2 regions of the Cellulomonas sp. H30R-01 genome follow, and region 1 is predicted to be linked to the other one. Evidence: predicted binding sites of a transcription regulator. Region 1 holds the regulator's gene; the other holds the start of a gene.
The links. Region 1 encodes HrcA, which represses chaperone genes, less so after heat shock. Its sites were predicted from a motif close to TTNGCACTCGNNNNNNNCGAGTGCNAA; they were not measured.
Positions count from the first base shown of each region.

Region 1 (4,007 bases):
CGGCACGCTCGCCGCGCCACACGACGATCGACCGGTCGGCCTGCCACGGCAGCACGCCGTCGGCGCCGACCTCGGTCGCCGCCTCGATCGCCATCTCGTCGCGGTCGCCCTTCGCGAGCGCCTGCACGAGCACGAGCGCGACGTCGGGCGCGGGCTCGACCACGACGTCGTCGACGCGCAGCAGCACGCCCTCGCCGCCGACGGACTCGACGACGCCGACGAGCCGTACCCCGGCGCCGTCGACCACGTCGACCCGCTCCCCCGGCCCGCGCCGCTGCACGACACCCGCGTGCCGGCCCTCGGACCCGTCGAGCAGGTACGCGCCGCCCGCGGCCACGCCCGCGAGCGTCCCCGGCTCCGCGAGGAAGACGGGTGCGCTCACCTCAGCGGCCCGAGAGCTTGTCGCGCAGCTTCGCGAACACGCCGCTGCTCGCGCTCGCGAGCCGCGACTCCGGGCGCTCCTCGCCGCGGAGCACCGCGAGCCGCCGCAGCAGCTCGACCTGCTCGTCGTCGAGCGCGGTGGGGACCTGCACCTCGACGTGCACGTGCAGGTCGCCGCGGCCCCCCGCGTGCAGGTGGCCGACGCCGAGACCCTTGAGCGTGACGACCTGGGCCGGCTGCGTGCCGGGACGCAGGTCGACCTCGCGCTCGCCGTCCAGCGTGTCGAGCTGGAGCGTCGTGCCCAGCGCGGCCGCGGTCATCGGCACCTGGAGCGTCGCGTGCAGGTCGTCGCCGCGGCGCACGAACGTGTCGTGCTTGCGCTCGTGCACCTCGAGGTAGACGTCGCCCGCGGGGCCGCCGCCCGGGCCGACCTCGCCCTGTCCCGTGAGCTTGATGCGCGTGCCCGTGTCGACGCCCGCGGGCACGTCGACGCCGAGCGTGCGGCGCGACCGCACCCGGCCCTCGCCCGAGCACTCGGGGCACGGCTCGGGGATGACCGTGCCGAACCCGTGGCACGCGGCGCACGGCTGGGTCGTCATCACCTGGCCGAGGAACGACCGCGCGACGCGCTGCACCGAGCCACGGCCGTGGCAGACCTCGCACGTGCGCGGCGACGTACCGGGACGGCAGCACGAGCCGCCGCACGTCGGGCACAGCACGGCCGTGTCGACCGGCACCTCCTTGTGCGCTCCGAACGTCACCTCGGTGAGGTCGAGGTCGAGGCGCACGAGCGCGTCCTGGCCGCGACGCGCGCGAGGGATCGGTCCGCGCTGCGCGCCCGCACCCGCGGCCGCGCCGAAGAACGTCTCGAAGATGTCCTGGAAGCCGAAGCCGCCGCCCATGCCGCCGCCGGGCGACGCCGGGTCGGCACCGAGGTCGTACGCGCGGCGCTTCTCGGGGTTGGACAGCACGTCGTACGCGCGCGAGACGTCCTTGAAGCGCTCCTCGGACGCGGAGTCGCTGCCGGCGACGTCGGGGTGGTGCTCGCGCGCGAGCTTCCGGTACGCCTTCTTGATCTGCTCCGGCGACGCGTCGCGCGGGACGCCGAGGATCTCGTAGTAGTCGGTCACGTGAGGGTGCGCTCGCTTCCTGTGCTCAGGCACGCGGTGGGGACGGGCCGGGGACGCCGCAGCGGGCTCATCCGGCGAGGATGCGGGTCAGGTAGCGGGCGACGGCGCGCACGGCGGTCATCGTCCCGGGGTAGTCCATGCGCAACGGGCCGAGCGAGCCGACGCGAGCGACGACCGCACCGCTCTCGTCGCCGTAGCCCGTCGTGACGAAGCTCGTCTCCAGCAGGCCGTCGTGCTGCGTCTCGCGCCCGATCCGCATGCTGACCGCGGCCTGGTCCTCTGCCATCTCGGACAGCAGGCGCAGCAGGACGACCTGCTCCTCGAGCGCCTCGAGCACCGGGCCGATCGAGTGCGCGAAGTCGACGCCGCCGCCGCGGGCGAGGTTCGCGGTGCCGGCCAGCACGACGCGCTCCTCGCTCTCCTGCGCCAGCGTCTCCTCGACCAGCGCGACGACCTGACGCACCAGCGGCGCGTCCTGCGGCGCGAACGCGTCGTGCAGCTCGCGGAACGCGTCGGGGAGCTCCGACAGACGGCGACCGGTCGCGGCCACGTTGAGCCGCGCGCGCAGCTGCGCCACGACGGCCTCGTCGACGTCGTGGTCCTGCTCGAGCGTGCGCTGCTCGACGCGGCCCGTGTCCGTGATGAGGACGACGAGCAGGTGCCGGGCGCCGACGGTGACGAGCTCGACGTGCCGCAGCGCCGAGCGCCGCAACGACGGGTACTGCACGACCGCGACCTGCCCGGTGAGCTGCGCGATGAGTCGCACCGCGCGGTCGACGACGTCGTCGAGGTCCACCGCGTGGTCGAGGAACTCGCCGATCGCGCGCCGCTCGGCCGCGGACATCGGCTTGACCGTCGTGAGCCGGTCCACGAACAGGCGGTAGCCCTTGTCCGTCGGGACGCGTCCGGCCGACGTGTGCGGCTGCGCGATGTACCCGGCGTCCTCGAGCGCCGCCATGTCGTTGCGGATCGTCGCGGGCGACACGCCCAGCGCGTGCCGCTCGACGAGCGCGCGCGACCCGACCGGCTCACGCGTCGCGACGTAGTCCTCGACGATCGCGCGCAGCACGTCCAGCCGACGGTCCTCGCTCACTCTCGCCTCCCCCGCGTCGGTCCCGGGCCATGCGGCCACGGGTAGCACTCGCCGTGCACGAGTGCCAATCCTACGCCGCGCCCCCGACGTTCCACCGGCGCGTGCACCGGCGCCCTAGAGTGCCGCGCGTGACTCAGGACCGCTACGGCTCGGACGTGCTCGGGGGCTCCGGCTCCTCCCACCACCGCCCGGCCCGCACGTCACGGCCGCAGGCCGCCGACGTCGGCCTCGTGGTCGAGGAGGTGACGACGGGGTGGGTCGGCGCGGTCGTCCGCGTCGAGAAGTCGGGCGGCATGCACGTCGTCGTCCTGGAGGACCGGCGCGGCCGGACGCGCACGTTCCCGCTCGGGCCCGGGTTCTGGGTCGACGGCGAGCCCGTCGCGCTCACCGCCCCCGTCCGCGCGACCGCGCCCGCCGCCCCGACCCGGACCGCCTCCGGGTCGCGCGCGGTGCGCGGCGCGCAGGCCCGCGTCGCGCGCGGCAGCCGCATCTGGGTCGAGGGCAAGCACGACGCCGAGCTCGTCGAGAAGGTGTGGGGCGACGACCTGCGCCTCGAAGGCGTCGTCGTCGAGCTGCTCGACGGTGTCGACCACCTGTCCGACGCGGTGCGCGCGTTCGCGCCCGGCCCCGGACGCCGCCTCGGCGTGCTGGTCGACCACCTGGTGCCCGGGTCCAAGGAGGGCCGGATCGCCGCGGAGGTCACGCGGTCCGCGCCCGCCGGGACCGTGCTCGTCCTCGGGCACCCGTACGTCGACGTGTGGCAGGCGGTCCGCCCGCAGCGCCTCGGCCTCGAGCGCTGGCCCACGATCGAGCGCGGCACCGAGTGGAAGCACGGCATCCTGCGCGAGCTCGGCTGGCCCGCCGCGGACCAGGCCGACGTCGCGCACGCGTGGAAGCGGATCCTCGGGACCGTCCGCACCTACGCCGACCTCGAGCCGAGCCTGCTCGGCCGGGTGGAGGAGCTCATCGACTTCGTCACGGCATGACGGCGCCCCGCCCGGCGCGGTCCCGGGCGAGGCGTCGCACGCTCGTGGCGCGCGGTCACGGCGCGATCAGGGCGCGATCGGCTCGCCGAGCAGGCGCCGGTACAGGTACGACGTCGCGACCAGCACGACCGGGACGGCGACCAGCAGGCCGACGCCGCACAGGATCGCGCCCGCCCAGATGATCGCGCCGCCCACCAGGTAGAACAGGATCGTCGTCGCGAGGTTCGAGGTGACGAGCCGGATGCTCGACCGCAGCGCGTCGACCGGGCTCAGCTGCTTGTCGATGACGAACCACAGCGTGAACAGCACGAGCAGGTTCGCCGCGACGCTCACGAGCCAGCCGATCAGCGGGATCCACGCCACGAGCCCCACCACGAGGTTGACAGCCGCCAGCAGCAACGCCGTCAGGACCACCGG
Region 1 is NZ_CP048210.1:1,949,400-1,953,406, forward strand. It holds gene GXP71_RS08685 (16S rRNA (uracil(1498)-N(3))-methyltransferase) at 1-382, opposite strand, end outside; gene dnaJ (molecular chaperone DnaJ) at 384-1,511, opposite strand; gene hrcA (heat-inducible transcriptional repressor HrcA) at 1,579-2,604, opposite strand; gene GXP71_RS08700 (DUF3097 domain-containing protein) at 2,733-3,590, shown strand; gene GXP71_RS08705 (hypothetical protein) at 3,657-4,007, opposite strand, start outside.

Region 2 (4,007 bases), 540 kb from region 1:
CGTGATGATGATCGCGTCCATGCCGTAGCGGGCGGAGCGCCACTTGTTCTCCTGCGCGAACCACGGCGGCAGCGCGGGCAGCGGCTCACCGCGGTCCAGCATCGACGAGAAGTGCTCGACGAAGCAGTGGGTCAGCGCGGAGATCGCGGTGACCTCGAGCAGGTTGGTCGCACCGTCGGCCACGCGCATCTCGAGCGTCCCGAACCGCGGCGACGGGCGGACGTCCCACCGCACCTCGTCGAACTGGTCGATGACGCCGGTGTGCATCATGTCGCCGACGTACTGCTCGAGCTGCTCCCACCGCTCGAACCCGAACGGCAGACCGGCGGTCGGCAGCTGCTGGAACAGCAGCGCGCGGTTGGACGCGTACCCGGTGTCCTTGCCGCCCCAGAACGGCGACGACGCGGACAGCGACTGCAGGTGCGGGAACACCGTGAGCATCGCGCGGGACAGCGGCAGCACCTTGTCGCGGTCCTCGATGCCGACGTGCACGTGCACGCCGTAGATGAGCATCTGCCGGCCCCACCACTGCGTGCGGTCGATGAGCGTCGCGTAGCGCTGCTTGTCGGTGACCTTCTGCTGCGCCCAGTTCGCGAAGGGGTGCGTCCCCCCGCCCATGAGCTGGATGCGCAGCGGTTCGGCGGCCGCGGCGACCTCGTCGAGCGCGCGGCGCAGGTCGGCGCCCGCCTCCCCGACGGTCCGGCACACGCCCGACGCGACCTCGACGGTGTTGAGCAGCAGCTCCTGCTTGATGTGCGGGTGCTCGGACCCGTCGGTCGGCCGCACGGTGTCGAAGATCGCCTGGGCGGCCTGCCGCAGGTCGCCCGAGTCGGCGTCGACGAGCGCGACCTCCCACTCGAGCCCGACGCTCGACCGCGCGGACCGCGCGAACGGGAGCGTGACGGGCGCGGCCATCAGACGCGCTCCACGACGAGCACCTGCTGGTGCCCGGCGACGCGGGTCAGGACGACGGTGGCGTCGGCGTCGCCGCGCAGGTCGAGCTGCTTGCGGAGCTGCTCGGGCACGACGGCCGTGCCGCGCTTCTTGATGGTCAGCCGCCCCACGCCGCGCTCGCGCAGGTACGTGCGCAGCCGCTTGAGGCCGAACGGCAGGGTGTCGAGCACGCGGTACGCGGTGGCGACGGGTTCGTCGTGCAGCTCGTCGGACGTCACGTAGGCGATCGTGGGGTCGACGAGCGTCCCGCGCACCCGGTGGGCGACGTCGCCGACCAGCCCGGCGCGGATGACGGCGCCGTCGGGCTCGTAGAGGTACGCGGCCACGGGGCCGGCCGCGGCGTGCGCGGGCCCGTCGGGACCGGTGCTCAGGGTGTGCGCCGTCGTCCCCGACAGCACGAGCGCCGACCGCCCGGGGCCCTCGGGCGCGAGCGGGCCGAACCAGAGCCCGACCTCGACGACGTCGCCGTCGACGGACACCCACTGCGCGTGCGCGTCGGCCGGGAGCGCCGAGTGCGGGACCCCCGGGCCGAGCTTGAGCCCGAGCGCGGGGACGCGGTCGCGCAGCGCGAGGACGGCGTCGAGCGGCGGCGCGTACGCGGCGGGGTCGAACACGCGGCTGCCCGACGACGTGCGCCGCGCGGGGTCGGCGTACACCCCGTCGACGCCCTCGGCGACGAGGTCGAGCGTGAGCCCGTCGGCGTGCCGCACCTCGGTGTCGGGGAAGTGCCGCAGGTTGACGGTGGCGATCGCGGCGGTGGCCTCGTCGACGTCGGTCGCGAGCACGGCGAGCCCCATGCCGGCGAACGCCATCGCGTCGGCGCCGATCCCGCACGTGAGGTCGGCGACCCGCGTGCTGCCGGCGTCGCGGTACCGGCGGGCGTGGTGCGCCGCGACCGTGAGCCGCGTGGCCTGCTCGAGGCCCGCGGCGGTGAAGAGCATGCCGTCGGCGAAGTCGCCGAGCTTCGCGCGGGCCCGCGCGCGCAGCCGGGACTGCGTGAGCGCGGCGGCGACGAGGGCCGGGTCGAGCCCTTCGGCGTGCAGGCGCGCGGACAGCGCCATGGTCCGCTGCTCGTCGTACGGCGGGAGCGCCGAGAGCAGCGCCCATCCCTGGGGGCTGAGCAGCGCGCTGAGGCCGGCGGCGTCCATGCGGGCGATCCTTGCACGGCCCGACCGCCCGCACGACGGGCCGAGCGGCCCGACCTGCCACCTCCGGCACGTCCGTGCCACGACCGCTCGTTGGCACTCGCCTTGACCGAGTGCTAACGCGTTCCTAGAGTGAGGAGCTGGCACTCTCCTGGCGAGTGTGCCAGCTGCGCACCTGGTCACGGCACCCGCGACGACGTGAGTCGGTGCGCTCGGACAGCTCGAACACGACTCACATGCGAAGGGGAGGTCCGCTGTGTCGGTCTCCATCAAGCCCCTCGAGGACCGGATCGTCGTCAAGACGCTCGACGCGGAGACGACGACGGCCTCGGGTCTCGTCATCCCGGACAGTGCCAAGGAGAAGCCCCAGGAGGGCGAGGTCCTGGCCGTGGGTCCGGGCCGTGTCGACGACAACGGCAACCGGATCCCGCTCGACGTGGCCGTCGGCGACAAGGTGATCTACTCGAAGTACGGCGGCACCGAGGTCAAGTACGCCGGCGAGGAGTACCTCATCCTCTCGGCCCGCGACATCCTCGCGGTCGTCGTCAAGTGATCTGACGGTGCCCGGCGTCCGTCGCTGACGGTGCCGGGCACCACGAAGGCCCCCGACCTGCTGGTCGGGGGCCTTCGTCGTCTCGTGGGTCTGCGGGTCAGACGACCGCGCGACGACCGCTGCGCTGCGCCAGGATCGCGGCCCGCTCGTCCTCCGAGAGGCCGCCCCACACGCCGTAGGGCTCGCGCACCGCGAGCGACTGCTCACGGCACTCCTTGAGCACCGGGCACGTCGCGCAGATGGCCTTGGCCGCCTCCGCGCGGCGCCGGCGCGCCGACCCACGCTCGCCCTCGGGGTGGAAGAAGAGGTCCTGGTCGGCGTCGCGGCAGGCGCCTTCGAACTGCCACTCCCACAGGTCCATCACCGGTCCGGGCAACCGCGAGATCTCCGCCATGCGTCCTCCTCAGTCATTCCGAGTCGGCGGGCCGTGGGCTCCAGCGCGCTCGGTAGCTCGGTTGTCAGGCACCCCGCACGGTGGTGCGGGTGGTGCGATGGGCTGAACGCTACAACCGCGCCAGAAGTTGTTCAAGACTGCTTCGCACGATCGTGTGATGACGCGCTTCTGAGCAGACGCCCAGGTCGGCTGGCGCGGTCCGTCCGCGCGCCGTCGTCGTCACCGCACGATGACCCCAGCAGCACTGGCACAATCGCGTCATGCCCGCCGACGAGGACGTGTCGACGCCCACGGCCACGGCGCCCGACGCGGGAGCGCCCGCGCTCGCCGTCGCGGCCGTCGCGCGCCGGCTCGGCGTCGCGCCGGCGACGCTGCGCACGTGGGACCGGCGCTACGGGCTCGGACCGTCGGAGCACTCCGCCGGCGCGCACCGGCGGTACAGCGCGACCGACGTCGAGCGACTCCTCGTCATGCGACGCCTCACGCTCGAGGGCGTCGCCCCCGGTGAGGCCGCGCGCCTCGCGCTCGCGACCGACGTGTCCGCCGAGCACGGCCACCGCGTCCGTCCCGTCGCCCCGCACCCCGACGCGAGCCCCACCGCCGTCGTCGACGCCGCGCTCGCGGACGACGCCGACCGCTGCGCCCGCCTGCTCGCCCTCGCCCCCGGCGCACCCGGCGCGGTCGCCCGGTGGTGGACCGACCTCGTCGAGCCCGCGCTCACGCAGCTCGCCCGCCGGACCGTCGTGGACCGCCCCGGGGTCGACGCCGCGCTCACCGTCCGCGCCGCCGCGTCCGCCGCGCTGCGCGACGCGACCGTCGCCCCGCCCACCCCGGGCAGCCCGGTCGTCCTCGTCCTCGTGCCGCCGGGGGAGGAGCGGCCGCTCGTCGCGCACGCGCTGGCCGGCGCCCTCGTCGAGAGCGGGGTCGACGGCCGGCTCGTCGGCGGGCCCGTGACCCCGCA
Region 2 is NZ_CP048210.1:2,487,422-2,491,428, reverse strand. It holds gene GXP71_RS11060 (glutamate--cysteine ligase) at 1-915, opposite strand, end outside; gene GXP71_RS11055 (class I SAM-dependent methyltransferase) at 915-2,102, opposite strand; gene groES (co-chaperone GroES) at 2,356-2,652, shown strand; gene GXP71_RS11045 (WhiB family transcriptional regulator) at 2,750-3,046, opposite strand; gene GXP71_RS11040 (MerR family transcriptional regulator) at 3,307-4,007, shown strand, end outside.
Region 2: groES (co-chaperone GroES) is a predicted target of HrcA. The motif match lies at 2,193-2,219, and genes of this name have one in related genera.